Regions from separate parts of the Microbacterium sp. AC145 genome, predicted to be linked through region 1. Evidence: predicted binding sites of a transcription regulator. Region 1 holds the regulator's gene; each other region holds the start of a gene.
The links. The regulator HrcA, encoded in region 1, represses chaperone genes, less so after heat shock. The targets are predictions, from matches to a motif close to TTNGCACTCGNNNNNNNCGAGTGCNAA.
Positions count from the first base shown of each region.

Region 2: the regulator HrcA is predicted to act here: its motif matches at 8,618-8,644, upstream of groL (chaperonin GroEL).
Region 3: the regulator HrcA is predicted to act here: its motif matches at 4,378-4,404, upstream of groES (co-chaperone GroES).

Region 1 is NZ_OZ409859.1:1,104,785-1,115,103, forward strand. Features, by position in the region: gene ACZZZN_RS05365 (ABC transporter substrate-binding protein) at 1-306, opposite strand, end outside; gene lepA (translation elongation factor 4) at 537-2,390, shown strand; gene ACZZZN_RS05375 (DUF1990 family protein) at 2,392-2,913, shown strand; gene ACZZZN_RS05380 (DUF1990 family protein) at 2,924-3,577, shown strand; gene hemW (radical SAM family heme chaperone HemW) at 3,594-4,811, shown strand; gene ACZZZN_RS05390 (carboxylesterase/lipase family protein) at 4,842-6,257, opposite strand; gene hrcA (heat-inducible transcriptional repressor HrcA) at 6,348-7,379, shown strand; gene dnaJ (molecular chaperone DnaJ) at 7,416-8,531, shown strand; gene ACZZZN_RS05405 (16S rRNA (uracil(1498)-N(3))-methyltransferase) at 8,542-9,270, shown strand; gene ACZZZN_RS05410 (HIT domain-containing protein) at 9,316-9,663, shown strand; gene ACZZZN_RS05415 (PhoH family protein) at 9,710-10,319, shown strand, end outside.
Region 2 is NZ_OZ409859.1:556,403-566,721, forward strand. Features, by position in the region: gene ACZZZN_RS02680 (response regulator transcription factor) at 1-453, opposite strand, end outside; gene ACZZZN_RS02685 (sensor histidine kinase) at 419-1,723, opposite strand; gene ACZZZN_RS02690 (ABC transporter permease) at 1,762-2,571, opposite strand; gene ACZZZN_RS02695 (ABC transporter ATP-binding protein) at 2,568-3,479, opposite strand; gene ACZZZN_RS02700 (MmcQ/YjbR family DNA-binding protein) at 3,540-3,935, opposite strand; gene ACZZZN_RS02705 (SOS response-associated peptidase family protein) at 3,940-4,608, opposite strand; gene ACZZZN_RS02710 (DMT family transporter) at 4,715-5,626, shown strand; gene ACZZZN_RS02715 (nitroreductase family protein) at 5,627-6,184, opposite strand; gene msrB (peptide-methionine (R)-S-oxide reductase MsrB) at 6,181-6,585, opposite strand; gene ACZZZN_RS02725 (DUF2332 family protein) at 6,656-7,672, shown strand; gene ACZZZN_RS02730 (DUF3263 domain-containing protein) at 7,657-7,914, shown strand; gene ACZZZN_RS02735 (LytR C-terminal domain-containing protein) at 7,993-8,571, shown strand; gene groL (chaperonin GroEL) at 8,681-10,300, shown strand.
Region 3 is NZ_OZ409859.1:2,273,764-2,284,082, forward strand. Features, by position in the region: gene ACZZZN_RS11010 (ABC transporter ATP-binding protein) at 1-589, shown strand, start outside; gene ACZZZN_RS11015 (ABC transporter ATP-binding protein) at 586-1,359, shown strand; gene ACZZZN_RS11020 (ABC transporter substrate-binding protein) at 1,539-2,804, opposite strand; gene rarD (EamA family transporter RarD) at 2,895-3,845, opposite strand; gene groES (co-chaperone GroES) at 3,995-4,291, opposite strand; gene ACZZZN_RS11035 (THUMP-like domain-containing protein) at 4,451-5,671, shown strand; gene ACZZZN_RS11040 (hypothetical protein) at 5,674-6,897, opposite strand; gene ACZZZN_RS11045 (hypothetical protein) at 6,902-7,420, opposite strand; gene tsaD (tRNA (adenosine(37)-N6)-threonylcarbamoyltransferase complex transferase subunit TsaD) at 7,420-8,490, opposite strand; gene rimI (ribosomal protein S18-alanine N-acetyltransferase) at 8,487-8,993, opposite strand; gene tsaB (tRNA (adenosine(37)-N6)-threonylcarbamoyltransferase complex dimerization subunit type 1 TsaB) at 8,990-9,613, opposite strand; gene tsaE (tRNA (adenosine(37)-N6)-threonylcarbamoyltransferase complex ATPase subunit type 1 TsaE) at 9,634-10,131, opposite strand; gene alr (alanine racemase) at 10,128-10,319, opposite strand, start outside.

The DNA.
Region 1 (10,319 bases):
CGTCAGCGGATCGTCGGAGAGCACCTCGGCCGTTCCGAGTTCCTCGTACGGCTGGATCTCGCCCTTCGCGTCGAAGTAGAAGAAGCTCGCCTTGATGCGGTCCGTGATCGCGCTGTTGTACGTGCTGTAGGTCTCGGGCGTGAAGCCGTTGTAGCTGATGAAGTCGTTGGGTCCGACGGATACGGACACCGACGTGGAGGAACTGCTGTCACTGTCGACCTCACCTTCCGGCGGTGCACAGGCAGTGAGGACTATTCCGACGGCGGCAACGGATGCGATGGCCGTGGAGACACGCCTAAGACGCATATCTACTCCTTGGTTTCTTGTCGACGATGTGGCAGGCGACTCGGTGTTGGGTTTGTCAATTGGGCGACATAGGGACATACCGCCCGTGCATGTTGTGTGAGCCTGCCACCTGTCGAGCCCCAAAGCAACGATTGCGTGAATCACGGCTAACTGGTAAAGGCGATGCCCGTGGAGTGCCTGCGGGAGTCGAATCGGGCAATCCCTCGCCCTCACCGTAGAATCGACGGGACATGTCACCACGCTCCCTCACTCCGCTTCAGCCTGCCTCGACGCCTGCGACGAAGATCCGCAATTTCTGCATCATCGCCCACATCGACCACGGCAAGTCGACCCTCGCCGACCGTATGCTCCAGATCACCGGCGTGGTCTCGGATCGTGACATGCGCGCCCAGTATCTGGACCGGATGGACATCGAGCGCGAGCGCGGCATCACCATCAAGAGCCAGGCGGTGCGCATGCCCTGGGAGCTCGAAGGTGAGACCTTCGCGCTCAACATGATCGACACCCCGGGTCACGTCGACTTCACCTACGAGGTCTCTCGGTCTCTCGCGGCGTGCGAGGGCGCGATCCTCCTGGTCGACGCGGCGCAGGGAATCGAGGCTCAGACCCTCGCCAATCTCTACCTCGCGCTCGAGAACGATCTGCACATCATCCCGGTGCTCAACAAGATCGACCTCCCTGCCGCTGATCCTGACAAGTACGCCAAGGAGCTGGCATCCCTCATCGGAGGCAAGCCGGAGGACGTGCTGCGGGTGTCGGGCAAGACCGGCGTCGGCGTCGAGGAGCTGCTCGACCGCCTGGTGCAGGAGATCCCGGCTCCGGTCGGTGATGCGGACGCTCCTGCGCGAGCGATGATCTTCGACTCGGTCTACGACGCCTACCGCGGCGTCGTCACGTATGTCCGCATGGTCGACGGCAGCCTGTCGCCGCGCGAGCGCATCCAGATGATGTCGACCGGTGCGAACCATGAAGCGCTCGAGGTCGGCGTGTCGAGCCCCGAGCCCGTGCCCTCCAAGGGCCTGGGCGTCGGTGAGGTGGGCTACCTGATCACCGGAGTGAAGGACGTCCGACTGTCAAAGGTCGGCGACACCATCACCACGGCTCGCAAGCCCTCGACGCAGGCGCTTCCGGGGTACACGGATCCGAAGCCCATGGTCTTCTCGGGCATCTATCCGATCGACGGCAGCGACTACGCCGACCTTCGCGAGGCGCTCGACAAGCTCAAGCTCTCCGACGCCTCGCTCCAGTACGAGCCGGAGACCTCGGTCGCCCTCGGCTTCGGGTTCCGCTGCGGATTCCTCGGACTCCTGCACCTCGAGATCATCACCGAACGTCTCGAACGCGAGTTCGGCCTCGATCTCATCACCACCGCGCCGAGCGTGATCTACGAGGTCCTCACCAGCGACACGGGTGAGACGGTGACGGTGACCAACCCGAGCGAATACCCCGATGGCCGCATCGGCTCGGTGTCGGAGCCGATGGTGAAGACAGCGATCCTCCTGCCCAAGGACTATGTGGGCACGGTCATGGAGCTCTGCCAGTCCCGCCGAGGGACGCTGCTGGGCATGGAGTACTTCTCCGAGGAGCGCGTCGAGCTGCGCTACACGATGCCGCTCGGCGAGATCGTCTTCGATTTCTTCGATCAGCTCAAATCCAAGACGCAGGGCTACGCGTCGCTCGACTACGAGCCCGCCGGACAGCAGGAGGCGGACCTCGTGAAGGTCGACATCCTGCTGCAGGGTGACAAGGTCGATGCGTTCAGCTCGATCGTGCACCGCGACAAGGCCTACGCGTACGGGACGCTGATGACGGAGCGTCTGCGCAAGCTGATCCCTCGCCAGAACTTCGAGGTGCCGATCCAGGCCGCCATCGGCGCCAGGATCATCGCCCGCGAGACGATCCGGGCGCTCCGAAAGGACGTGCTCGCCAAGTGCTACGGCGGTGACATCTCCCGAAAGCGCAAGCTCCTCGAGAAGCAGAAGGAGGGCAAGAAGCGCATGAAGATGGTCGGTCGCGTCGAGGTCCCTCAGGAGGCGTTCATCGCAGCGCTCTCCGGCGACGTCGAGGGCAAGGACAAGAAGTAGCGTGAGGCTGCCGCGGTACGAGCGCGGCCTGACACGGCATCCGCTCCATGACGTCCCGAAGCGGATGCGCGGCGCCCAACGCTCGGTCGCCGTGCCGGAGTATGCCCAGGAGCGCGTCGCCGCGCTCATCACCTCATGGGATTTCAAGAGGCGCGCCGGATTCGAGGCGCCCGGGGACGATCCCTTCGCCGAGCAGGAAGGACGACTCGGCAAGACCGTGCTCGGGATTCACTTCGCCGAGCCGATCCGCGTGGTGTGGGCCGGCAGGCACGGATTCGGCTACGAGACGCGCCCGGGTCATCCGATCTACGGAGAGGAATCGTTCGTTCTCGAAAACGGGCGGTTCACCGCGCGATCGATCTCGCGCCCGTCGACCCTGCGATGGTGGCTGCTGACGCCGGTTCTCCGCGTCATGCAGCGCAGGGTGTTCCGTCGCTACATCTCGAGCGTCGAGTCGGAGATCGAGTGCTGCAGACAGGCCCGAGAGCTCGGAGTGAGTGATCGTCCAGGGAATGGCAAGTAGGCTGGTTCTCATGCGGCGCGGGACTTTCCGAGACGACACGGTGGACTATGCGGCCGTGGGTGCGACCCACGCCCCCGACCTGATGCAGTATCCGCCGGAGCGCAGCATCCCTGCGGAGAGCTCCTGGCGTATCGGCAGCGGCGTGGAGCGGTTCCAGACCGCGGGCGAATCGCTCCTGACCTGGACGGCGCAGCGCGCCTCGGGGCTGAGCGTCGACGACGTGCGTCCCGCTCCCGGCCCCGCCTACGCCGGTGTGAGCTTCGACGCGGAGGGCACCCCGATCGCCCCGAGCAAGAACGACGTCGAGCAGCGTTTCGACGCCGAGGGAACCCCGTTCGCAGGGCCGGGTATGACTCTGCATCTGCACGGCAGGGTCGCCGGTATGCGGGCCGATGCCGAACTGCGTGTCATCTCGGTCACCGAAGAGAAGCGCCGCATCGGCTTCGTGCTCGGAACCGTCGGTGGCTCGGTCGTGCGCGGCGAGGAGTCGTTCGACATCGACTGGCGTGAGGACAACGACGAGGTCTGGTTCACGGTCCGCGCTTTCGACGCGCCGAACTCCCTGCTCTACCGCACCGTGCCAGCACTCGTGAAGCGGCGTCGCCGTGAGCTGTTCGCCCGCTACCTGCGTGCGATCTCGCCGCTCTACGCGACGCCCGTCTGATGGATTCAGCCCTCTGATGGCCGGACCTCTGCCTCTCGGCGATCCGGCCCCGGCCGATGGCCGCCTTCCCTCCGATCTGCCGATCGATCTCGGAGTGCCGTTCTCGGCATACCTGCACATTCCGTTCTGCCGTGTGCGATGCGGTTACTGCGACTTCAACACGTATACGTCCGGAGAGCTTCGTGGTGCGAAGCAGGAGGACTACGCCTCGACGCTGCTCACCGAGATCGACCTGGCGAAGCGCGTTCTCTCGGATGCGGGCGCGCTGCGCCCGATGGACACCGTGTTCTTCGGCGGAGGCACGCCGACTCTCCTGCCCGCGGGAGATCTCGCCCGGATGCTCGGTGCGGCGACCGATGCGTTCGGTCTGACGGACGGCGCCGAGGTCACGGTCGAGGCGAACCCCGACACGGTGACCCCCGAGGTCGTCCGCACACTCGCGGATGCCGGTGTGACGAGGCTTTCGATCGGCATGCAGTCGGCAGTGCCGCATGTGCTCGCCGCTCTCGACCGCACGCATCGCCCCGAGAATGTGACGACGGCGGTCGCCGCGGCGAAGGACGCAGGCCTCGCCGTGAGCGTGGACCTCATCTACGGTGCCCCCGGTGAGTCGCTCGGTGATTGGGAGGCGTCGCTCGATGCGGCGCTCGCACTCGAATCGGACCACATCTCGGCTTACGCGCTGATCATCGAGGACGGCACGAAGCTCGCACGGCAGATCCGCCGAGGCGAGGTGCCGACGCCGGACGACGACCTGCAGGCCGACATGTATGAGCTCGCCGATGCGCGTTTCGCAGCGGCGGGCTTCGACTGGTACGAGATCAGCAACTGGTCGCGCACTGTGGAACAGCGCTCGCGTCACAACCTCGCCTACTGGCGGGGGAGCGACTGGTGGGGGTTCGGACCCGGAGCGCACAGCCACGTCGCCGGGCTCCGATGGTGGAACGTCAAGCACCCGGCGGCGTATGCGCAGCGCCTCTCAGCGGCCGAGTCTCCGGCGGCGGGGACCGAGCGCCCCGACGAGGGGTCGCGCACCCTCGAGCGGATCCTGCTGCTCAGTCGCATCCGCGAGGGCATCGCGGTGTCCGATCTGCAGGCCGACAAGCGCACGCGCGTGGCCGGACTGATCGCCGACGGGCTGGTCGATCCCGCCGCGGCGGTGCGTGGTCGCGTGCAGCTCACGCTGCGGGGGCGGCTGCTCGCCGACGCTGTCGTGCGAGAGCTCACGGACTGAGCGCCGTCGATCCGGCCGAGCGTCGATCGTCTACGGCAGCAGATCGAGTGCTGCGGCACGTCGCTGCGGCACCGTCGAGCTCTCGGCATCGAACACGCGGGTGATCCGGTCGGCGCCGAAGACGGGCCACCCGGGATCCCCGGTCTTGATGAACGAGATCCACGCAGCGTGCATCTCGTCCGCGAGCTTCTGCGGAGCATCATCTCCTGCGAGCCGCTGCGCCTCGGGATCGCCGAGACGGTCGAAGACGAAACCCAGCTCGAGAGCATGGGCTGCACGCAGGTCGCGCACAGGGCTCGCCCAGGCGAACTCGTAGACGTAGGTCGGCGCGGTGCGCACCTGCGCCACACGGGTGAGCGGCGCGCGCAGCATCACGTCCGTGGCGAGCTGGCCGAAGATCTCGCCGGTCGACGCTCCGGGAAAAGCTGACCGGTAAGCGGCGACGGCGCGTCGGGGGATGCGCAACGCGAGTCGTGCGAGCAGCAGTTTCACCTCGCTGATCGAGGCGAGCGCCGCCGGAGGGAACCACAGTCGGTACTCGTCGGTGTTGCTCCCGATGAGCAGCGGTACCGCGGTCTCGGCGATCACCTGATGCGGCGAGCGGGGGAGTGAATCGGCCCCCACTGCCAACTGGAATCCGGGGGCGCCGCCGAGGGGCGACGAGCCCGCCGCCTGTCGTCGCCGTGCATGCAGCAGGCGTCGGGGAGAGATGGACGAGAACCCGGCTCGGTCGGCGGTGACGCCGAGCATCTTCGCGATCTGAGCGGTGACGCGACCGGCCTTCGCGGTGCTCTGCGCCTCGAGCGGCCCGGATTCGATGATCGCGCGGGCGATGTGGGGACGCGAGGAAGCATTCGCGAGCAGGCCCGCGACGATCGCCCCGCCGGCGGATTCGCCCATGACGGTGATCTGCGCGGGATCGCCGCCGAATGCGGCGACCTCTCGGTGGATCCAGGCGAGACCGGTTGCCGCATCCTGCAGTCCGAGATTCCCAGGCGCGTCCTTCAGAACCGAGAAGCCCTCGGATCCGAGTCGATAGTTGATGGATGCGAAGACGATCCCTGCGCGCGCGAAGGCGGCGCCGTCGTAGAGGGGGAGTGCTGCAGTGCCGCGCTCGAGCGCGCCTCCGTGGATCCAGAGCACCACGGGGGCGCGATCGGCACCCTCCGGTGACCAGACGTTGACTGTGAGGATCTCCTCGCCGGGGATGTCGACCGAACCGAGGATTTCGGCGATGGCGCCGGGGTACGGATCCTGCGGGGCCGTGGGTCCGAATGCCGTGGCGTCGCGGACGCCGTCCCACGCAGGGACGGCCCGCGGCGCACGGAAGCGGTGGGCCCCGAAGGGAGCTGCGGCGTACGGGATGCCGAGATAGCGATGCACTCCGTCGACGGCTTCACCGCGCACGATCCCGCTCGACAGGGTGGTCTGCGCTGCGACACTCATGGTGCTCATCGTAGGGGGATCAGCGACTCGGGCTCCTCGACGGGTAGAATTGGCACTCGTCGTCCGTGAGTGCCAGAGGGAGGAGACACGATGGTCAGTGAACGAGGCCTTCAGGTCCTCCGTGCGATCGTGCAGGACTACGTCGAGACCCATGAGCCGGTCGGCAGCCGTTCCATCGTCGACCGCTACTCCTTCGGAGTCTCGGCGGCGACGATCCGCAACGACATGGCCCTGCTCGAAGACGAGGAGCTGATCGCCGCACCGCACACCTCATCCGGTCGTGTTCCGACCGACAAGGGGTATCGGGTATTCGTCGACCACCTCGCCCAGCTTCGCCCGCTCTCGGGCGCGCAGCGAACAGCCATCGAGTCGTTCCTCACCGACCCCGCCGATCTCGACGACCTCATGGTCCGCACTGTCAGGGTGCTCACTCAGCTCACCGGTCAGGTCGCGCTGGCGCAGTATCCGTCGTTCGCCCGCGCCAATCTCACCCACATCGAACTCGTCGCTCTCGCACCGACACGTCTGCTCATCGTCCTCGTCACCGATGCGGGTGGGGTGTCCCAACGCATGGCCCCCTTGCCGGCGGTGGTCGACGAGACCGACATGGCCGTGCTCCGCGCGAGGTTGTCGGCGCTCATCACGGGGCGGGCGGTCAGCGATGCAGCCGATCGGCTGCAATCGCTCCTCGCGGCAGACGAGCACGCGAACGATCATGTGCTTCGGGCACTGGCGACCATCATCATCGACGAACTCGGGCAGTTCCGGCAGGAGCGCCTCGTGATGGCCGGGGCCGCGACGCTCGCCCGACGCGAGCAGGACTTCCGCGGCAGCATCCATCCGCTGCTCGAGGCGATCGAGGAGCAGGTGACGCTGCTGCGGCTGATGAGCGAGATGGAGACCGACTCCCACGGTCTCGCCGCGAGCATCGGCACCGAGAACGCCTCGTTCGGTCTCGGCGAGGCATCGATCGTCGCAAGCAACTACGCCGCCCCCAGCGGCACCGCACGGGTCGGCGTGATGGGGCCGACCCGCATGGACTATCCGAGCAACCTCGCGGCGGCACGGGCTGTGGCCCGCTACCTGTCGCGGATGCTCGATGAAGACGAGGCCGCCCGCTGACGCGGGTGTCCTGACACAACACGCAGAAGGGCCATTGTGGCGGATCACTACGAGGTACTCGGCGTCTCCCGCGACGCTTCCACCGACGAGATCAAGAAGGCATATCGACGTCTCGCGCGTCAGCTGCACCCGGACGTGAATCCGGGTGAGGATGCCGCCGAGAAGTTCAAGCTCGTCACGCATGCCTATGACGTGCTCAGCGACGACGACTCGCGTCGTCGGTATGACATGGGCGGAGGCGACGGCGCGGCGGGCAACTTCGGCGGCTTCGGTGGCTTCGGCGACATCTTCGAGACGTTCTTCGGCGCGGCCCAGGGCGGCGGACGTGGAGCGCGACCGCGCTCTCGGCGCGAGCGAGGTCAGGATGCCCTGGTGCGCGTCACCCTCGATCTCGGCGACGTCGTCTTCGGGGCGCACCGCGACATCGAGGTCGACACGGCCGTGCTGTGCGAGACCTGCAACGGCTCGTGCTGTCAGGAAGGCACGTCGCCGGTCACGTGCGACATCTGCGGCGGCTCGGGTCACGTGCAGCGTCAGGTGCGCAGTCTGCTCGGCAACGTCGTCACGTCTCAGCCGTGCGGCACGTGCGAGGGGTACGGCACGACGATCCCGTATCCCTGCGGCACCTGCGGAGGCCAGGGCCGTGTGCGTTCGCGTCGGACGGTGTCGCTCGACATCCCGGCCGGCGTCGAGACCGGACTGCGCCTGCAGCTTCCCGGGTCGGGCGAGGTCGGCAAGGCGGGCGGCCCCAACGGCGACCTGTACGTCGAGGTCACCGTGAACCCGCATCCGTCGTTCAGCCGCGACGGCGACGACCTGCTGGCGACGCTCGAGGTCGCGATGACCGATGCGATCCTCGGCACCGAGACGAAGATCCAGGGGCTCGACGGAGAGGTCGATCTCGAGATCCGGCCCGGCGTGCAGTCAGGAGACGTGCTGACGATCAAGGGGCGTGGCATCACGCCGCTGCGCGGGAACCAGCGCGGCGACCTCAGAGTCGGCGTGCAGGTGCTGACCCCGACCAAGATCGATTCGGCTCAGCGGAGGCTGATCGAGGACTTCGCCACGAAGACCAAGGCTCCGGCGCCGCAGCTGGCACAGTTCCAGCAGGGACTCTTCTCGAAGTTCCGCGATCGTTTCCGTTCGCACTGATCGGCATCCCATGGCACTGCATTTCCTCGTCGAATCCGCATCGGACACCGCCGTCGGCGACATCGTCACGTTGACGGGGGCCGAGGCGAAGCACGCGGCGGTGGTGCGCAGGCTGCGCGTCGGTGAGTCCGTCACCGTGGGAGACGGTGCCGGGGTCTGGCTGACCGGCACCGCCGAAGAGGTGGCGCCGGCCCGCGTCGACGTGCGCGTATCTCATCGCACGGTCGTGCCCGCCCCGAGCCCTCGGATCATCCTCGTGCAGGCCCTCGCGAAGGGCGACCGCGACGAGCTCGCGGTGCAGGCAGCTTGCGAGCTCGGCGTCGATGAGGTCGTCCCCTGGCAGGCGAGCCGCAGCGTCTCGCGCTGGGAAGGCCCCAAGGCTGTCAAGGGTCGTGAGCGCTGGACGAGCATCGTGCGCGAGGCGGCCAAACAGGCGCACCGCACGTGGGTTCCTGAAGTCTCGGCGCCCGTGACGACCAAGGAGCTCGCCGCACGGGCGTCGCAGCAGCGGGTGCTGCTTCTCGACCCGACGGCCCGGACGAAGCTCTCGGAGGTGGAGCCGGACGGGCGCGATGTCGTGCTGGTCGTCGGGCCCGAGGGAGGAATCTCAGACGACGAGCTGTCGCGGTTGAGCGAGGCGGGCGCCGAACCGGTACTGCTCGGCGACACCGTACTGCGCACCTCGACAGCGGGACCCGCCGCGATCGCTGTGCTGTCGGTGGCGCTCGGGCGCTGGTGATCAGGCTCGGACCCCTCGAGTCACCCCTGTCAGTAGACTGAGATCATGGCAGAACCGTCGATCTTCACGCGCATCCTCCAGGGCGATATCCCGGGCGAGATCCTGCTGGACACCGGTCGGGTCTTCGCGGTCCGCGACATCGATCCGCAGGCGCCTCTGCACGCTCTGGTGATCCCCAAGACCGAGGACTACCGCGACGTCACCGAGCTCGCGGCAGGCGACCCCGGTCTGCTCGCCGAGATGGTGGCGGCTGCGAAGCAGCTCGCCGATGACCACGCGAACGGCGAGTACCGCCTCATCTTCAACAACGGCGCGAGCGCCGCACAGTCCGTCTTCCACGTGCACGCCCATGTGCTCGGCAATATCGAGGAGAACAAACTCGTTGGCTTCTGACGATCAAGACATCATCACCGAACGCGTGTACGCCGACGGTGTGGCGATGGTGCAGCTGCTGGGTCCGCAGGACCGCCTGCTCCGGATGCTCGAGAAGGAGCACCGCGATGTGCAGGTGCTCGTGCGCGGCAATGAGATCACGCTGACCGGAACCGCGGATGCCGTGGAGAAGGCCAAGACCCTCGTCGACGAGCTGATGACCATGACGAAGGCCGGGCACGACCTCGCTCCGAGCGATGTGACCAGCTCTGCACGCCTCCTGCGCAATGACGGCGGTCCCCGCCCGAGCGAGGTGCTCGGCGAGGCGATCCTGTCGACCAGGGGCAAGGTCATCCGGCCCAAGACCCTGGGTCAGAAGGAGTACGTCGACGCGATCGAGGAGAACACGATCGTCTTCGGCATCGGCCCGGCCGGTACAGGAAAGACCTACCTCGCGATGGCGAAGGCCGTCCAGGCGCTGCAGCGCAAGGAGGTCACCCGGATCATCCTCACGCGTCCTGCGGTCGAGGCGGGAGAGCGACTGGGCTTCCTGCCCGGCACGCTCACCGACAAGATCGACCCGTATCTGCGCCCGCTCTACGACGCGTTGAACGAGATGATGGACCCCGAGATCGTGCCTCGCCTGATGGCGACGGGGACGATCGAAGTGGCACCGC
Region 2 (10,319 bases), 550 kb from region 1:
CGTCTGCGCAGGCTCGTCGCCGAGATGCGGCCCGAGATGCTCGAGGAGCGCTCGGGTGACGCGCGGGGCGAGCGCGGCGTCGCCGCGATGCACCGCGCGCACCGCCGAGATCATCTCATCGCGCTGCGCATCCTTCAGCAGAAACCCGCTGGCCCCGGCGCGGATGGCACCGAAGGCGTACTCGTCGAGGTCGAAGGTCGTCAGTACGAGCACGCGCGTCTGCGGATGCTCGCGCACGATCGCCTCGGTCGCCGCGATGCCGTCGAGACCCGGCATGCGGATGTCCATCAGCACCACGTCCGGTCGAAGCGCGGCCGCCTGGATGATCGCATCATGACCGTCCGTGGCCTCGCCCACCACGACCATGTCGGACTCGGCCTCGAGCACCATTCGGAACCCGAGTCGGATGAGCTGCTGGTCATCGACGAGCAGGAGGGTGATCGGGTCGGTCATCGGTTGTCCTTCCGGTCGACGGGGGCGAGGGCCGCGGGATCGGGGGAGTCGTGGGGAGTTCTGCCCGCAGCCTCCATCTCGAACCCTCGAGAGGCTCGGAGACGAGCGTGCCACCCGCGTGCGCGGCGCGCTCGGCCAGCCCGCGGAGCCCGAACCCGGAGGTTCCGACCGCGCCTCTGGCGCCGTCGTTGACGATCTCGACCGTCACCGTCTCGATCGAGTACAGCAGTCGGACCGAGATCGACGACGCGGTGGGAGCATGCCGCATCGCGTTCGTGACGCCCTCCTGCACGATCCGCCCGATCGCGTGCGATACCGCGGGGGAGAGCGCGGTGCCACCGCTGACCGAGAGTGTGACGGGAAAACCGGCGCGCTGAGCGTGCGCGACGGTCTCATGCGGCGGAGTCGGTGCGAGGGGTTCGAGCGGCAGCGGGGAGTCGTCGGCGCGGAGCACACCGAGCATCGCCCTCATCTCGGAGAGTGCGCTGCGGGCGGTCTCCGCGGACGCGGACGCCGCGGCACGGGCCTGCTCTCGGTCGGGGGTGGCGGCAGCTCCCTCGGACAGCGCGACGATCACCGTGAGCGAGTGCGAGACGATGTCGTGCATCTCGCGGGCGATGCGTGCGCGCTCGTCCGCCGCGGCCAGCTGAGCCTGCTGGTCGCGTTCGACGAGCAGCTGACGGGACCGATCGATCACGGCGGCGAGGTAGCGCTTGCGGCCGCCCACGTTCACGCCGATCAGCGTGCCGATGAGCCCGAGCACGAGCGACATGATGACCGCGTTGGCGGCGATCTGGAACGTGATGACCCCGGTGAGGGTGAGCAGGCCGCCGAAGGCGGCGAGCGACGCCAGCGCGATGCCGAAGCCGGTCCACGCGGCTCGAGACGAGCGGTACACCGCGAGCGAATAGCAGGTGACCAGCAGCAGCGGCGAGCCGATCGGCTGCAGCGCGAAGAGGAACCCGGCCTCGAGCACGAACGTGGCGACGAAAGGCACGAACGGACGCCGGCGCCGCCACAGCAGTGTCGCGCAGACGGCGACGACGGATGCCGGGACGAGCACCGCGATCCCGATCGCGAGAGGCATCGGCAGATCGCGCGTGATCACCCCGGCCGGGACCAGCGAGAGCAGCAGACACACCAGTGCGATCAGCACGTCGGCGAACACCGGATGCCGCGACCAGAAGCGCCGCAGCATGCCGGGAGGACGCGGCAGCCGCAGCGCCTCGTCCTCGCGGACAGAGGCGCTGCGGCTGCGGATGCTGGTCACCGGCCGACTCTACGCGGCTGCGTCGTCATGCACCGCGCTCACGCGTCGCGGGTGCGCAGCACGGCCCAGGCGGAGAGCATCCCCGCGGCGACCCATGCGGCCAGTGTCAGGTAGGCGACGGGGCCTTCGAGGGCAGCGCCCTCGGGGAGGATCGCGCTCTGCGCCGCAGCGACGGGGAGATAGTTCGCAGCATCCATGACCCACCTCCAGGATTCGCCCGCGATCGCGAAGAAGCTCGTCACGATCGGCACGACGAACAACAGCCCGACGGTGGCGGCGATCGCGCCGGCACCCGAGCGCAGGATGAAACCGAACGCGACGCCGATGAGGGCGAACACCGTCATGGCGAGCGAGGCGACGACGATCGGCAGCAGCGAGACCGAAGGATCGCTCCAATCGATGCTCTGGTCGCGAGGCGCGACGATCGCCGACACGGCGAGGGCCGCGGCCGCGAAGATCACCAGCGACGACACGAACAGGAACAGACCGACCACGACCGCCTTCGCCGCGAGCACCGATCCGCGCTTGGGGTTCGCCGTGAGCGTCGAGCGGATCATGCCGGTCGAGTACTCACCGGTCACCGAGATGGCGCCGAGGATGCCCGCGAGCAGCATCGTGAACTGGATCGGCATGACGACGGCCTGGATGGGGTCGAAGCCGGGGACGTCGACCGCCTGCGCGATGAGCACCGCGATGCCGATCGTGAGAACCGCCGCGATGCCGATCGACCACCAGGTCGAGCGGAGAGTGGCGAGTTTGATCCACTCGCCGCGCACGGCGCGGATGAACGTCAGCCGGTGGCCGGTGTCGACGCGCTGCGGTGTGAGAGGAGGAGCCTGGACGGTCATGAGATCTCCTTCGTGCGGTACTCGACCGAGTCGCCGGTGAGGGCGAGGTAGGCGTCTTCGAGTGACCCGGTGGTCGGGGTGAGTTCGTGGAGGGGGATGCCCCGCTCTGCGGCGAGGTCGCCGATGCGCGATGCGGGGAGGCCGACGATGTCGAGCAGGTCGGGAGCGGAGCTCACGACCTCGACGGACGGGCCGCCGACCGCGGCGGCCAGATCCGCGGCGCGCGGTGTGCGCACCCGCACGGTGTTGGTGGTCCAGGCCCGCACGAGCTCGGGCAGCGGTGCATCGGCCAGCACCTTGCCGCGGCCCATCACGATCACGTGGTCGGCGGTCTGCGCCATCTCGCTCATCAGGTGGCTGGAGAGCAGCACCGTGCGACCCTCGGATGCCGCATGACGGACGAACTGTCGCACCCAGCGCACACCCTCGGGATCGAGGCCGTTCACCGGCTCGTCGAGAATGAGCGTGTGCGGGTCGCCGAGCAGCGCCGAGGCGATGCCGAGGCGCTGACCCATGCCGAGGGAGAACTTGCCGGCGCGTTTGCGAGCGACGGCACCGATGCCGGCGAGGTCGATGACCTCGTCGACGCGGGAGGCGGGGATGCCGTGGGTGGCGGCCATGGCGCGGAGATGATTGCGCGCGGTGCGGCCCGTGTGCACGGCCTTCGCATCGAGCAGCACGCCCACCTCGGTGAGCGGCGCGCGCAGCTTGCGGTACTCGCGGCCGCCGACGGTCGCGGTGCCCGAGGTCGGCCGGTCGAGGCCGACGATCATGCGCATCGTGGTGGATTTGCCCGCGCCGTTCGGCCCGAGGAAACCGGTGACGGTTCCCGGCTGCACCGAGAACGACACCCCGTCGACTGCTGTCTTGTCTCCGAATCGCTTCGTGAGGCCTTCTGCTGTGATCATGTCTTCGACGCTACCGAGCGGGTGCTCCGGGGCGCGTCCTCCCTGGGTACCGTTCGCGGATCAGCGCGGGTCATCCTCACGACGGATGCCGAAGGATGCCGGATCGACCGGCCGGTGCGCTCGCGGCAGCTTCTCGACCACCAGCCGATAGGACTCGGTGACGAGTTCGGTGACGAGTTCGTCTTCGAGGCTCGGCCCGGGTCGCAGGGTGATCCAGTGCTTCTTGTTCATGTGGTACCCCGGGACGATGTCGGAGAACGTCTCGCGCAGCGCGACGGAATCGTCGGGGTGTGACTTGAGCGTGACCCGCCCGGTGTCGTCGAGCGGCACCAGCAGGAAGACCTTGCCGCGCACCTTGTACACGTCCCACTCCGGACCGAAGGGGTTCTCTCGCTCCGCCCCCGGCAGCTCCTCTGCGCGTGCGGTGGCGATGGCGATCAGCTGTGTCGCGTCCATGGGATCAGAACAGCCGCGCGCTCGTCTTGTCTGCCGCGCCCTTCTCATCTGAGCGCGGCGCCACCTGCACGCGCTCGTCGAGGGTCGCGGCAGCGAGCAGGGCCTCGTCGATGATCTCCCTGCCCGGCTCGGCGGTGAGCCAGTCGCCGCTCAGCGACGCGGGGATCAGCAGCGGCATGCGGTCGTGGATGTGGGCGAGGTGCTCCGGTGCCGGCCGCATCACGATCGAGTAGCACGTGAACGACTGCCCGTCGGCGGTTCGACCGTGCTGCGTCACCGCGGCCATGCCGAAGAGCGCTCCGTCGTCGACGGCGAACTCGTGCCACACCCGCTCGGGCTTCTTCATCTCGTACCAGCTGGTCGCCGGCACGAGCGCTCTGCTCTTCAGCCCGCCGGGGCGGTCCTGCAGACGTTCGGACCGGGTGTTGATCGAGGGGAACTTCGACGGCTCGCCCCCGACGAGAAACCCCCACCAGGCCGGTTCGAGAGTCGGCGCCGCGTCGGTCTGCGTGATGATCGGGTTGAGGTTGCGCAGGTTCTTGCCGGTCGGGCGCACCGTCTCGCCGGCATTCTGCTGCGCCCAACCACGGAGACCGTCGAGCACCGCCTCGTCGGCCTCGGCAAGGAGTTCTGCGTCGGTGAACCGGGGATCCAGACCATAGCTCGCGCACATGCAGCCAGGGTACGCCGGGCCGCCGACATCGGGCGCCCTAATCCGACCGCGCGTAGCGGCGTACTAGGGTCGATGAGTGACCCCGACCCGCCGCCTCTCTGCACCCGTGGCTCTCGGCGGTGCCGTGGCGATCGGTGTCATGACGGCGATCCAGGCGCGCATCAACGGCGTGCTCGGCGTCAGGGTCGACGACGGCATCGTGGCAGGTCTCATCTCCTTCGTCGTCGGATTCCTTGCGCTGATCGTGGTGATCCCTTTCCTGCCGTCGGCGCGTCTGGGGGTCGGGCGGCTGCGGGACGGCATCCGCGATCGCAGCATCCCGTTCTGGATGCTGCTCGGTGGCACCTGCGGCGCCCTCACCGTCTCGGCCCAGGGGATCACCGCCGGCATCCTCGGCGTATCGCTGTTCACGGTCGGCGTCGTCGCGGGCCAGACCCTGCACGGCCTCGTGCTCGACCGCATCGGCTTCGGTCCCGCGGGGGTCGTCGCCGTGACCCCCGGCCGCGTGGCGGGCGGCGCGCTCGCGCTCGCCGCAGTGGGGATCTCGCTCAGCGGCGATGTCCTCGCCACCGCCCCGCTCTGGATGCTCCTGCTGCCGTTCGCCGCGGGCGTGGGCATCGCCTGGCAGGCCGCGACCAACGGTCGACTGTCGCAGCGGGTGCAGTCGCCACTCGCAGCGACGATGATGAGCTTCATCGCCGGCACCGTCGTGCTGCTGATCGCGGCCGGAGTCAGCATGGCGGTGCGGGGAATGCCCGATGCGCCTCCTGCCGAACCCTGGCTCTATCTCGGCGGCGTGCTGGGGGCGGCATACATCCTGCTCGGCACCTTCATCGTCGCGCACACCGGTGTGCTGCTGATGGGGCTCGGGTCCGTGCTCGGGCAGCTCGCGACCTCGGTGGTCATCGATCTGATCTGGCCCGCGGCGGCGGGGCCCGCTCCCTGGCAGATCATCGGGATGGTCGCCGTCGCCGTGGCATCCGTCGTCGTCGCGCTGCCACGGCGCCGGCGCACCTGACTACTTCTTCTTCGACGCCTTCGCGACCGGCATCCGCGTCACGAACGTGCGGGCATCGACCGGCTTGCGACGACCGGCCTTCTTGCCCGCGGGCTTGCCGCCGACATACAGCCACCCGAGGAGCTCCTCGTCCTTGCCGATGCCGTGGGCCTTGGCCACCGCCTTCGACCGGGTGTAGCTGCCGGTGCGCCACAGCACGCCCCAGCCGGCCTCGTCGAGAAGCAGACTGAGCACGTGGGCGACGCCCGAGGCGACGGCCTCCTGCTCCCACCGCGGAACCTTCGAGCTCTTGCGGTAGCTCGCGACGACCGCGATCAGCAGGGGTGCGCGCCGCGGCTTCGACGACGGGGACTTGTCGCCCTCCGCCTTGGCGATCGCGGCAGCGAGCACGTCGCGGTCGGCGCCGCGCAGCTCGATGAGCCGCCACGGGCGCAGGGAGGAGTGATCGGCGACGCGGCCGGCCGCCGAGACGAGTGTCAGCAGCTCGTCATGCGAGGGGGCGTCGTCGGTGACCTTCGACCAGGACTGTCGCGCTCGAACGGCGTCGAGCGCGCTCACGACTCTTCCGGTGTGAAGTTCAGTGCGATCGAGTTCATGCAGTACCGGTCGCCCGTGGGCGTGCCGAATCCGTCGGGGAAGACATGGCCCAGGTGAGAGCCGCACGCGGCGCAGCGCACCTCGGTGCGCACCATGCCGAGGGTCGTGTCCTCGATCAGCTCGACGGCGTCGGGGCGGATCGACTCGTAGAAGCTCGGCCAGCCGCAGCCGGAGTCGAACTTGGTGCCGCTCTTGAACAGCTCCGCGTCGCACGCGCCGCAGGTGTACAGGCCCGCTCGTCCCTCGTCGAGCAGCTCGCCCGTCCAGGCGCGTTCGGTCGCTGCCTGGCGCAGCACCGCATACTGCTCGTCGCCGAGCTCTTCGCGCCATTCTTCTTCGGTCTTGTCCACGCTGTACGACATGAGTCCTCCTGGGGGTTCCGCTCCATTCTCTCGCGTCCGGAGGTGAGCGGGGTCACGAGAGAATGGATGCATGACGGATGCCGTGCAGCAGCGCTACGCTCGCTTCGCCGAGCATGAGGCGCCCGGTCGCAGCGCGCTGTACGCCGAGTGGGCGACGGGAGTCGCGGGCGATCCGGGGATCCGAGCCGTGCTCGCGCGCATCCCCGAGAACCGGCGCCAACCGCCGCTGGTCTTCGCGGTGACCCGGATGCTGGGCGCAGAGCTCGGCGACTACGACGGCTGGCGGGCGTTCGTGACCGCCCATGCCGACGAGGTCGTCGCCGAGTGCACGGCGCGACGGCTGCAGACCAACGAACCCCTGCGCCTCGCTCCGCTGCTGCCCGTGCTCTCCGAGATCGAGGGACCGCTCGCGCTGCTCGAGATCGGAGCGTCCGCAGGGCTGTGTCTGTATCCCGACCGCTATTCCTACCGTTTCACGGATGCCGACGGCGCGGTGCGCCTCGCGCTGGACCCGGCCGACGGCCCGTCGGAGGTCGTGCTGCACAGCCGTGTCGACGGTGCCCTCCCGCCGATGCGGCTGCCCGAGGTGTCGTGGCGCGCCGGGATCGACCTCACGCCGCTCGATGCGGGGAACGACCGAGACCGTCGCTGGTTGCAGGGTCTCGTCTGGCCGGGGGAGGAGGGGCGAGAGCAGCGTGTCACCGCTGCGCTCGACATCGCGGCGGCCGACCCCCCTCATCTCGTCGCCGGAGACGCTCTCGAACACCTCGAGGAGCTCGCGACGCGTGCACCGCAGGACGCGACCCTCGTCATCACGACGCCAGGAGTGCTGGTCCACATTCCCGCGAGGCGCGTCTGGCGCTCGTCGACCGCATCCGCCGACTGCCGGCGCGGTGGGTCACGATCGACCCCCCTGCCCTTCTCGACGTGTGGGAGCCGGCCGTCGACGCCGAGTCGTGGCCCGATTTCGTCGTCGCGCTCGACGGGCAGGTGCGCGCGTCGGCCGATCCACTCGGTCGAACGTGGGAGTGGCGCACCGCCGCGGGCGCCTGATCGACCTACCCTGATCTCATGCTGGGAGAGCTGACCGAGCGCGATCGCGCGATCCTTTCGCTGGAGACCGCCTGGCCGCGGCACGGCGGTGCCAAGGAAGAGGTCATCCGTGCGCAGCTGGGCATGAGCTCGGCGCGGTACTACCAGCTTCTCGGGCGGCTCATCGACTCAGAGGTCGCGCTGGAGTACGACCCGATGCTCGTGGGCAGGCTGCGCCGCATCCGGGATGCCCGCGCGATGCGCCGCTCGACCCGCGCCCCCGGGTTCGTGGGCTGACGCCACCGCGAGAGATCCATGGCGCCGCGCGGCCCGGCGTGGCGCGGATGTCCAGGCCCATGCCAGTAGCATCGAGGGGTGTCAAAGCCCATCCGAGACCGATTCGACGACGTGCCCCGCTCCTCCGGGCGGGTGGGCGCGCACCGCGCCGAGGCCCCCGGGATGAACGGGTGGGTCGTGCTGCTCTGGTCGTTCGTGGCCGCTCTGGTGCTCGTGATCGCCGGCATCTTCGGTTCCCTCATCGTGATGGGACGCATCACGCCGTTCCCCGAAGCCGCACCGACGCTGGCGCCGATCCCCGAGGAGACGGGGGTCGTCGACCCCTCTTACTCGGTGATGATCCTCAACGCCACCGCTGACGAGGGGCTCGACGAGGAGATGCGGACCGTGCTGATCAACAACGGTTGGCCGGCCGAGACGGTCTTCGCCAGCGACAGCACCAGCGAGGACTTCACGACGACCACCGTCTACTACGTCGCGGACGACGACGAGCTCGCGGCAATCGGACTCGCCGGGCTCATCGGCGGCGCCGACGTGCAGCAGAGTGATTTCTACCTCGGCGAGACCGAGGAGGGGCAGAAGCAACTGACCGTCGTGATCGGCCTCGACCGGGTTTCGGGTGCGGAGACCGACGTCGAGGAGACGCCCGCTCCGTAGTCCCTCCCGCAGCTTGCACTCGATGGGGTCGAGTGCCAGAATGGCGTTAGCACTCTCTCACTCTGAGTGCTAAACCCAACGTCTACGTCCAGGAGGGACGAAAAAACTCATGGCAAAGATCATTGCTTTCGATGAGGAGGCCCGCCGCGGCCTCGAGCGTGGCCTCAACATCCTCGCCGACGCCGTCAAGGTGACCCTCGGCCCGCGCGGTCGCAACGTCGTGCTCGAGAAGAAGTGGGGCGCTCCCACGATCACGAACGACGGTGTGTCCATCGCCAAGGAGATCGAGCTCGACGACCCGTACGAGAAGATCGGTGCGGAGCTCGTCAAGGAGGTCGCCAAGAAGACCGACGACGTCGCCGGTGACGGAACCACCACCGCCACGGTGCTCGCTCAGGCTCTGGTCCGCGAGGGTCTGCGCAACGTCGCAGCCGGCGCTGACCCGATCTCGCTCAAGCGCGGCATCGAGAAGGCCGTCGCAGCGATCACCGAGGAGCTCCTCGCCAGCGCGAAGGAGATCGACTCCAAGGAGCAGATCGCCGCGACCGCGTCGATCTCCGCTGCTGACCCCGCGATCGGCGAGCTGATCGCCGAGGCGATCGACAAGGTCGGCAAGGAAGGCGTCGTCACCGTCGAGGAGTCGCAGACCTTCGGCACCGAGCTCGAGCTCACCGAGGGCATGCGCTTCGACAAGGGCTACCTGAACCCGTACTTCGTGACGGACCCGGAGCGCCAGGAAGCGGTCTTCGAGGACCCCTACATCCTCATCGCGAACCAGAAGGTCTCGAACATCAAGGACCTCCTGCCCATCGTCGACAAGGTGATCCAGGACGGCAAGGAGCTCGTCATCATCGCCGAGGACGTCGAGGGCGAGGCTCTCGCGACTCTCGTGCTCAACAAGCTCAAGGGCATCTTCAAGTCGGTCGCCGTCAAGGCTCCCGGCTTCGGCGACCGTCGCAAGGCTCAGCTGCAGGACATCGCGATCCTCACCGGTGGTCAGGTCATCACCGAAGAGGTCGGCCTGAAGCTCGAGAACGCCACGCTCGACCTGCTGGGTCGTGCACGCAAGGTCATCGTCACCAAGGACGAGACCACCATCGTCGAGGGTGCCGGCGAGGCAGACCAGATCGAGGGGCGCGTCACGCAGATCCGTCGCGAGATCGAGAACACCGATAGCGACTACGACCGCGAGAAGCTGCAGGAGCGCCTCGCCAAGCTTGCAGGTGGCGTCGCCGTCATCAAGGCGGGCGCGGCAACCGAGGTCGAGCTCAAGGAGCGCAAGCACCGCATCGAAGACGCCGTTCGCAACGCGAAGGCGGCCGTCGAAGAGGGCATCGTCCCCGGTGGTGGCGTCGCGCTGATCCAGTCGGGCACCAAGGCTCTCGACGCTCTGTCGCTCTCGGGTGACGAGGCGACCGGTGCGAACATCGTTCGCGTCGCGATCGAGGCTCCGCTCAAGCAGATCGCGCTGAACGCCGGTCTCGAGCCCGGTGTCGTCGCGAACAAGGTCGCCGAGCTCCCCTCGGGCCAGGGCCTGAACGCAGCGACCGGTGAGTACGTCGACATGTTCGCCGCAGGCATCATCGACCCGGCGAAGGTGACTCGCTCGGCACTGCAGAACGCAGCGTCGATCGCGGCTCTCTTCCTCACCACCGAGGTCGTCGTGGCTGACAAGCCCGAGAAGGCTGCTGCTCCGATGGGTGACCCGTCGGGTGGCATGGACTTCTGATCCATCAGCACTGACAGAA
Region 3 (10,319 bases), 1.2 Mb from region 1:
GAACATGAAGCTGGGTGCGCCTCATCAGAAGGGCGAGCGTTTCCTGCAGAGCATGTTCCCCTTCTTCTGGCGTCAGCAGGAGAGCGAGATCGAGGAGAAGGCCAAGGGCCTCTTGGCGCGGTTCAAGCTCGATGCGAAGGCGGAGGATTACGCCGCGTCGCTCTCAGGAGGTCAGCGCAAGCTCCTCGAGATGGCCAGAGCGCTCATGAACGACCCGACTCTGGTGATGCTCGACGAGCCCATGGCAGGGGTCAACCCGGCGTTGACCCAGTCGCTGCTCGACCACATCCTCGACCTCAAGGGCCTGGGGATGACGGTTCTCTTCGTCGAGCACGACATGCACATGGTCCGCCACATCGCGGACTGGGTGATCGTCATGGCGGAGGGACGCGTGGTCGCCGAGGGGCCGCCCGAAGACGTCATGCAGGACAAAGCAGTGATCGACGCCTACCTGGGCGCGCATCAGGACGTCGACCTCGGTGAGGTCACCGGACGCATCGCGGTCGTCAGCGAAGAGGCGGCGCGTATGCGCGCCGAGATCGCCGAGGAGTCCGAGGCCGAGCTCGAGGCAGAAGAGGAGAGCAAATGAGCAGCGCATCCACGGCCGCCGCCTCGACGGAGGCCGCACGCACCGACCGGGTCGTCGTCGAGGTCTCGAACCTCACCGCCGGTTACCTGCCCGGCATCAACATCATCAACAAGGCGAACCTGATCGCCCACAAGGGCGAGCTGATCGGGATCATCGGCCCGAACGGCGCCGGGAAGTCGACGCTGCTGAAAGCCATCTTCGGAATGGTGGAGGTGCGCGAGGGCGACATCACCGTGAACGGTGAGAGCATCGTCGGGCTCAAATCCGACAAGCTCGTCTCGCGCGGCGTGGGCTTCGTGCCGCAGACGAACAACGTGTTCCCTTCGCTCACCATCGAGGAGAACCTCCAGATGGGGCTCTACCAGAACCCCAAGGTGTTCTCCGAGCGACTGGAGTTCGTCACCGGCATCTTCGCCGAGCTCGGCAAGCGACTGAAACAGCGAGCAGGCTCCCTCTCCGGTGGTGAGCGGCAGATGGTGGCGATGGGTCGAGCGCTCATGATGGATCCGGCGGTGCTGCTGCTGGATGAGCCTTCTGCGGGCCTCTCCCCCGTGCGCCAGGACGACGCCTTCATCCGCGTCTCCGACATCAACAAGGCGGGCGTCACGACGATCATGGTCGAGCAGAACGCTCGACGCTGTCTGCAGATCTGTGACCGCGGCTACGTGCTCGATCAGGGCCACGATGCCCACACCGGAACGGGTCGCGAACTGCTGAACGACCCCAAGGTCATCGGTCTCTACCTCGGCACGCTCGGGCAGGACGACTGAGCATCCTCTGAAGGCAGCCGAACGCCCCGGACCCTGTACAGGGTCCGGGGCGTTGTCTGTGCCACCCCATGGGCGCCTGGGCCGCACCCTGGGGCCTCCGTGCGCGGCTCTCACGCACTGCACCCGGCACGGAGAGGGCCCCGGGCGGAATCGCCCGGGGCCCTGTCTGCGTACGCGTGTCAGTCGATGCGCGTGTGCATGTTGTCGGCACCGTACTGGAAGACACCGATGGTGGCTTCGGTCGGGTCGCCGGCGTCGTCGAACGCGACTCCACCGGAGTAGCCGTCGTAGTCAGCAGTGTTGCCGTCGAGGATGATGTCGGCGCATGCCTCGAACGTGTCGCACTTCTCGCCATCGCCCGAACCGCCCGAGACCTCCTGCAGCATGCCTGCGATCTCTGCCGGGTCGCTCGAGTTCGCGGCCAGTGATGCCAGCGCGAGCAGCACCACAGCGTCGTACGACTCTGCGGCGTAGTTGAAGTCGACGAGCTCTGCACCGTCGCCCTGCTCCAGCCACTGCGTCTTCAGGCGGTCCTGGAAGTCGTCGGCGAGCACCGGTCCGGGCTGCGTGCCCTTCGATCCTTCGATCGACACCGACATGTCGGTGCCCCACTGCGAGATGTTGCCGTCGACGAAGTAGAAGTTCGAACCGTCGAAACCGCTGTTGACGAACGACGGAACGATCGTCGACGTCTCCTCGAAGCCGATCACCGCGATCGAATCGGGGTTCTGCGCCAGGATCGACGAGACCTGTGCGCTGAAGTTCGTGTCTCCGGCGTTGTAGGACTCGCTGGCCACGACCTCGCCACCGCTGGCGGTGAACGTCTCGTTGACGACGGCCTCGAGGCCGGTGCCGTAGGCGTCGTTGAGGTAGATGATGCCGAGAGAGGCGGCGCCGTCTTCAGCGATCAGGTTGCCGAGCACCTCGCCCTGGAGGAGGTCGCTCGGGGCGGTGCGCCAGTACAGTCCGTCGTCGTCCCAGGTCGTGAAGTCCGGCGAGGTGTTCGCCGGCGAGAAGGTGATGACGCCGGCGCCGACGGCCTGGTCGAGGAAGAGCTTCGTCACACCCGACGACGCCGCGCCGATGAGCGCCTGCACGTCGGAACCGAGCAGACGCGGGACCGTGGTCTCGTATGCCTTGTTGTCGGGGTCTCCCGAGTCGCCGTACTCGACCTCGACGGTGATGCCCTTGGCAGCCTCGTTGATCTCGGCGGTCGCGAGTCCGACGCCGGCCTCCTCGGGCGGGCCGAGGTAACTGAGCGCACCGGTCTGCGGCAGCACGGTACCGATGCTGAGTGTGAGATCCTCTCGTTCCGCCGGATCGGGCGCCGCGGATTCCGTCGAACCTGTGTCTCCGGAACATCCGGCGAGGATGAGTGCGGCGGCACCGAGGACGGCGACTGTGCCGTACCGCTTGCGCGCACGCGAGCCAGTGAGAATGCTCATGCTGCTCCTTATGTCAGACGACGGAACTCAGAGCGCTCCGCCGTTCTCACCAAGGTAATCGTGCGGATGCTTCGCGATTGTTGCGATGCGTTAACGGTGTGAAACAGTCCGGTCTCGGATGGATAACGGCACCCGTCGTTGTCGCCTGGTCGCGAGCAGCAGATCGACGACGAACACGGCGATCGCGATCCAGACGATCACGAAGCCGAGCCAGCGTTCGAGCGGCATGGGCTCCCCCAGCAGCGCGGCGCCGATGATGAACTGCATGACCGGGGTCACGAACTGGATCATCCCGATGACGGTCAGGTTGATGCGTCGTGTGCCGGCTGCGAACAGCAGAAGGGGCACCGCGGTCGCCACTCCGGCGAACGCGAGAAGCACGGCGTGCCAGGCGCCGTTCTGCCCCATCGTGATGCCGGCCGGAGTCGTCGCCACCACGATCAGCTGCACCACCGCGATCGGGATCAGCCAGAACGACTCGAGCGTGAGTCCGCTGACCGCGTCGACCGCCGGGCCGATCTTCTTCTTGATGAGTCCGTACACGCCGAACGACGCTGTCAACGAGAGTGCGATCCAGGGGAAGGATCTGTAGAAGACCACGATGACCACCACGGCGACGGCGGCGATGCCGATCGCCGCCCACTGGAGCCTGCGGATGCGCTCCTTGAGCACGAAGACTCCGAGCAGCACCGTCGCGATCGGATTGATGAAATAGCCGAGGCTGGTCTCGACCACATGTCCGGTGAGTGTGCCGATCAGGAAGACCTGCCAGTTGACGTAGATGAGCACGCCGGCGAGCGCCGTCCAGCCGAGCAGCTTCGGCTGGCGGACGATCACCCCCAGAGCGCCCCACCCGCGCGTGACGGTGAGCAGAAGGCAGCAGAAGACGAAGGAGAGGAGCACCCGCCAGGCGACCACCTCCCACGGGCCGGTCGGCGCGAGGAGCAGGAAGTACAGCGGGAGCACGCCCCACAGCAGATATGCACCGCCCGCATAGGCGACACCGGCCGTCTGCGTGGCTCTGGCGGTCGGCGTCGTCAAGGTCACCGCACCACACTATGCCCGCGATCGAGGGGCACCGAGCGCTCGAGGCCGCAGGGGCTGAGGATTGGCAGGATTCGGACGACGTGCGACCGAATACGGAGAAGGCCCGGATGCATGATGCATCCGGGCCTTCCGAAGACGTTGTCTCAGCGGACGACGACTGCGAGCACGTCGCGAGCCGACAGGACGAGGAACTCGTCTGCTCCGAACTTCACCTCGGTGCCGCCGTACTTGCTGTACAGCACACGGTCGCCCACGGCGACGTCGAGCGGAACGCGGTTGCCGTTGTCATCGATGCGGCCGGGGCCTACGGCCACGACCTCGCCCTCCTGGGGCTTCTCCTTGGCGGTGTCGGGGATGACCAGGCCACTCGCGGTGGTCTGCTCGGCCTCGACCTGCTTGATGACGATGCGGTCCTCGAGCGGCTTGATGGAAACCGACACGGTCTACCTCTTCTTTCTTGACGCTGACACGAAAGACTTGTTCGCACTCTCGACCTGAGAGTGCTAACACCAGTCTATGCGGTGGGCTGGCACTCATGCAATGCGAGTGCCAGCCCACCCGCGCGGAGACGGTGGAAGCCCCCCGCCTAAGCTGAGGGTGTGGAGATGTCCGAGCTTCGAGCACTGCTCACCCCCGAAGGCCTCGAGCTGCTCGACGCGCTGGGTCCGATCGATCAGGTCGCAGGCGTCGCGAGCGCCGTCTCACGACTGCGCGCCGCCGGGCACTCCCCCGATCTGGTGTCGGCCGTGGTCGGACAGGCGCACCTTCGATCGAAGGCCGAGGCGAAGTTCGGCCCGTTCGCCGCCCGCATGCTGTTCACCCGGGCGGGGCTCGAACAGGCGACCCGGCTCGGCGTCGCCGCCCGCCATGCGCAACGACTGCGTCGGGCCGGTTTCACACGGGTGGCAGATCTGGGCTGCGGGATCGGCGGTGACGCCCTCGCCTTCGCCGGCGCCGGCCTCGACGTCACAGCGGTCGACGCCGACGAGGTCACTTCTGCCCTTGCCGCGTACAATCTCGCCCCGTTCGGCGACAGCGCGACGGTGCGCCACGGGATCGCACAGGACAACGTTCCGGACGCATCGAGCGGCACCCAGGCGATCTGGATGGACCCCGCTCGGCGCACCCGAGGACACGGCGACACGAGTCGTGTCTCGTCCGACGAGTACTCCCCGCCGCTGGACTGGGCGTTCGAGGTCGCCTCGCGCATTCCGACGGGGATCAAACTGGGCCCAGGACACGACCGGGACGCCCTCCCCGCAGACGCCGAGACGCAGTGGGTGAGCGCCGACGGCAGCGTCGTCGAACTCGTCGTGTGGACCGGAGTGCTGGCACGCGACGGGGTACGGCGTTCGGCTCTGGTGATACGCGGCGACGAGTCGCACGAGATCACCGCCGCCGCAGACGCGGATGACGCACCCGTACGCGCACTCGGAGAGTTCCTGCACGAACCGGATGGCGCGGTGATCCGTGCCCGTCTGATCGGCGATGTGGCCAGAAGCCTCGATGCCGGGATGCTCGACGAGAAGATCGCGTACCTCACCTCTGATGCCGCGCTCACGAGTCCGTTCGTGCAGTCGTTCCGCGTGCGCGAGGTCCTTCCGGCGAACCCGAAGGCGATCAGCTCCGCGCTGAAGGCGCAGGGCATCGGCACGCTGGAGATCAAGAAGCGCGGCATGGACGTCGACCCCGCCGCCTTCCGCAAGAAGCTGACGCTGCGCGGCGATGCATCGGCGACCCTGATCCTGACCCGGGTGGGATCGCAGCGTCGCGCGATCCTGGCCGACCGCGTGACGTCGAGCGCTTCTGCTGGTCGGTAGGGTCAGCCCTCGCCTGCAGGCGGCACGTCGACCGGGAGCGGTTCGCCGAGTTCCTCATCGACGTCGAGCGATTCACCCGGCCGGACTGTGATGGTTCCCGTGGTGATCTCGCCATCGTCGACGTCGCCGTCAGGCCCGGCGGGAAGCTCACCGGTCACGATGAGGTACGAACGCCCCATCGACGTGAAGTCCAGAGTGACTGCCCAGGGGGTCGTCTGCCCGCCCATGTCGTCTACCGTGACGCCTTCGATCACGACCCCCTCGCCCGGGATCATGCCGTCGTTGGCGTCCGTGCAGTTCGTCGCCTCGACGGCGTCGACGATCAGGCACTGCTGGGTGGTGAACCCCTCGGTGCGCGTCGCCGACCAGACCGGGGCACCGCCTGCATATCCCATGACGGCCAGAGAGAAAGGCTCGTACCCTCGATCGAAGAGCTCCTCGGCCCGGTCCTGCTCGCCCGGATCGAACTGGTGGATCCAGTCGTCCATGTCCAGTTCCCAGCGCTGGATCAGCGCGATCATCTCTCCGGTGTGCGTGCGATCGGCTGTGGCCGAGATCTGCTCGCCGCTCCCGTCGGCGCCACTCGAGTCGACGACCGCGGCGCTGAGACCATAGCTGCGCTCCGGCTCTCCGGCGATCTGGCAGCCGCTCGACGACTCCCCCGCGACGTCCAGGACGATGCACTCCATGTCGCCGTTCTTCTTCGTGCCGAACCACACGATCGCATCGCCGTCGCGTCCGATCGCCTCGATGCTTCCCGGGTCGTAGTCACCGGCGGACTGCAGGTCGATGCTCCGCTGCTGCTCCTCGGAGCTGAGCGGGACACCCCCGCCGTCACGGCCGAACAGAGCCCAGCCGGCGCCGAGGCCCACGACGAGCAGCCCCGCGCAGGCGAGCGCGGCCACACCCCAGTGGCGGCGGATCGCAGAACGAAGAGACGCGGGTGCAGTCGTCGTGGCCGCCGTCGCGGTCGTCGCAGTCGTGGCAGGAGCAGAGTCCACGAGTCCCACGGGTTCCGGGAGCTCGGCGCGCCCGAGAGGCGGCGTCGGCTCGTCCGGAACATCCTCCACCCGAGGCTGCGGATGAGTCTGCGAATGAGCGGCCGCGACCCGCCACTTCTCGAGCTCTTCCAGCCGGGCGGCATCCACCGCCGAGAGACCACCGTCTCGGCCATACGCACGCTCCTGGAGCGCCCGCAACTCGTTCGCGTCGTCGGCGTCGAGCATCCGCTCAGCCGAGCCTCTCGAACTGCATGCCCGCCCACACCAACCAGCCGAGGCTGTACACGGTGGCGCAGAGACCGAGCACGAGTGCCCAGCGCGCGATCGCGCGGCTCTCGACCGGTCTGCGAAGCGACATGATCGAGCCGATCACGGCGACGATCGCGAGCGGAATGCCCCACCCGACGAAGAACGAGGCGACGAGCGCCACGACCGCAGCCATGAGAGCCCACGGAGCGAGCCTGGTCTCGTCGGCGATCACGGGTACGGATGCCGTGCCCGTGGGCTCCCAGTCGACCTCGCGCGGCGGACGATCGAGCTCCGGCCCGGTCACGACGACCGGTTCGACCCCGACCGGTCCGGTCGGCAGCTTCGAGTACCCCTCACGCGGCGCTCCGGGCAGACGAGCAGCCCCCGCCGGGCTCACGACCTCGGGCGTGGGCCGCTCCAGACGCGTCGGCGGCACCACCGCAGGGGGGATCGCGCCCTCGGCATCCGCAGGGTCCGTCGTGCGAGGCGCGTCGTTCATCACCTCACCTCGGTCCGTTCGTCGACCTGGATCTCGGCGACAGGGAGGGTCGAGTCGGCGCCGAAGGCGAGGGTCGACGGCCGGCGGCCCGAGGTGATCAGCTCAGCGGCCAGCGCCGCGATCATGGCCCCGTTGTCGGTGCAGAGCGATAGCGGGGGGATGCGCACGGTGACACCCGCTGCCTCGGCCCTCGAAAGCGCGACCTCGCGAAGACGTCGATTCGCGATCACCCCGCCGCCCAGCAGCAGACGCGGCACTCCTCGATCGGCGCAGGCGGCGAGCGCCTTCGTGACGAGCACATCGACCACCGCTTCGCGGAAGCTCGCCGCCACGTCCGCGACCGGAACCTCGAGACCGTCGGCCTCGCAGCGTTCGACCCATCGGGCGACGGCCGTCTTGAGCCCGGAGAACGAGAAGTCGTAGCGGTGCTTCGCGAGGTCGGATGCGCGAGACAGCCCCCGCGGGAAGCGGATCGCGGTCGGGTCGCCCGACGCAGCGGCACGGTCGATCTCAGGGCCGCCCGGGTAAGGCAGGGACAGCAATCGCGCCACCTTGTCGAAGGCCTCTCCGGCGGCGTCGTCCATGGTCTCGCCGAGCATCTCGACATCGGTCGTGAGGTCGCGCACATGCAGCAGCGATGTGTGTCCGCCGGAGACCAGAAGGGCGATGGTCGGATATTCGAGCGGCGCCGAGTCGGGAGTCAGAATGTCCGCCGCGATGTGACCCACCAGGTGGTTCACCGCATAGAGCGGCTTGTCAAGGGCGACCGCCAGTCCCTTCGCAGCGCCGACGCCCACCATGAGCGCGCCTGCGAGTCCTGGCCCACTCGTCACGGCGACGGCGTCGAGTTCATCGAGCCGCACGCCGGCCTCGGCCAGTGCGGCATCGATCGAGGGCTGCAGCGCTTCGAGGTGGGCGCGCGCCGCGACCTCCGGCACCACCCCGCCGTACCGAGCATGCTCGTCCATGCTCGAGGCGATCGTGTTCGAGAGCAGGGTGCGTCCGCGCACGATGCCGATACCGGTCTCATCGCAGCTCGTCTCGATGCCCAGCACGAGTGGCCCGGTCATGCGCTCGCCTCCTTCTCCGCGTCGGGAGCGGACTCGTGTCGATGGTCGGAACGCGGATGCTGCAGCGCGAGCCGCATCACGATCGCATCGATGTCGTCGGGCTGGTAGTACCGGGGGCGGCGCGCGATCTCTTCGAACCCCTCGGAGCGGTAGAGCCCCTCGGCGCCCGGGTTGTCGGCGCGCACCTCGAGGAAGACCTCTCGCGCTCCTCGCTCGACGGCCGCATCGAGCAGCGCCCGCAGAAGCGCGCGTCCTCGGCCGGCACCGCGATGCTCGGCGTCGAGGGCGATGGTCTGGATGTCGGCGTCGGCCGAACCCTGCAGGGCGCGCACGCCTCCGTAGCCGATGATCACGCCGTCGTGGTCGTCGACCAGGTAGCGGCCGTGCGGACTCGCGAGCTCCAGCGCCATCGCTTCGGAGCTCCAGGCATCGGTGGGAAAGGACCTGTGCTCTATCGCCATGATGGCGTCCAGGTCGTCGGGCTTCGCGTCGCGCAGAGTCATGAGCCCACCTTCTTCGGCGCTCCCGGCACGGTGACGTCGGGCTGTCTGAGGTAGAGAGGCTCAGCGCCGGCGAGCGTGCGTTCTGCTGCCACCGCTCGCGCACCCACGCGTGCCAGGTCGACGGCCGACAGCGTCTCGACGTCGATGCGGTGGACCCCGTCGAGGTGCTCGTCGGCGTCGACTCGGGCCACCAGCACCGTGTCGCGGATGACATGCGGGATGCCGTCGGCATCCGTCCCGTCGAAGACGGTGACCGCGACCTCGCGTCGCCGAGCATCCGTGACGATCGCGAACGGGCCGACGACGGCGCCGTGCTCGATCGCTGTGAGCGCGGCGGCATGGTGGCTCGGCACAGGGACGACCGGAATGCCCAAGCCCATCGCGAAAGTGCGGGCCGTCGCGATGCCGATACGGAGCCCGGTGAAGGGGCCAGGACCCATGCCCGCCACGACATGGCTGATCGACCCTGTACCGGTCTCGGCGAGTGCCCGCACGAGCAGTTCTCCGATGACCTCAGCATGTCCCAGCGGGTCGGCCGCCGAGGCATCGGAGCGGCGGGTGCCGTCATCGTCGATGAGCGAGACGGCGGTGCCCAGAGAGGTGTCGACGGCGAGGATCACCCCTCCAGGGTAGTCGGCGTTCACTCGATGGGTGCCGAGCGTCCCTCGTGGGTGATGGTGACATGCCGCGGTGCATCTGCGTCGAGTTCCGAAGGGTCGAGGTCGTCGCCGCCACCCACCGGCCGCTCCAGCTCGATGTCCCACCAGCGGTCCGCCAGGTCCTCGGCCATGCCGCGCCCCCATTCGATGACCACGACCGAGCGTGCCAGGTCGAGATCGAGATCATCGAGCTCAGCGCCTGAGCCGAGTCGGTAGGCGTCGACGTGCACCAGTGGCGCTCGGCCGACGAGCGAGGGGTGCGTGCGGGCGATCACGAAGGTCGGGCTCTGCACGGGGCCGCGCACGCCGAGTCCCTCCGCGAGTCCACGGGTGAACGTCGTCTTGCCCGCGCCCAGCGGGCCGGTCAGGATCAGCAGGTCTCCCGCCTCGAGCTGCTCGCCGATGCGGAAGCCGAGCTGCTCCATGGCATCCGAGGTCTCGATCTCATGCCTGCCGAGGAACGCGGGATCGACGCTCACACCGACCTCCGAGGCACTCGCGCGCCGATGCGGGTGACGATCTCGTAGCCGATGGTCGACGCCGCGTTGGCCCACTGCGCGGCAGAGGGCACCCCGAGGGTCGGGTCGCCGAACAGCACGACCTCGTCGCCGATCGAGACCGCGACATCACCCACATCGACGACGAACTGATCCATCGCGATGCGTCC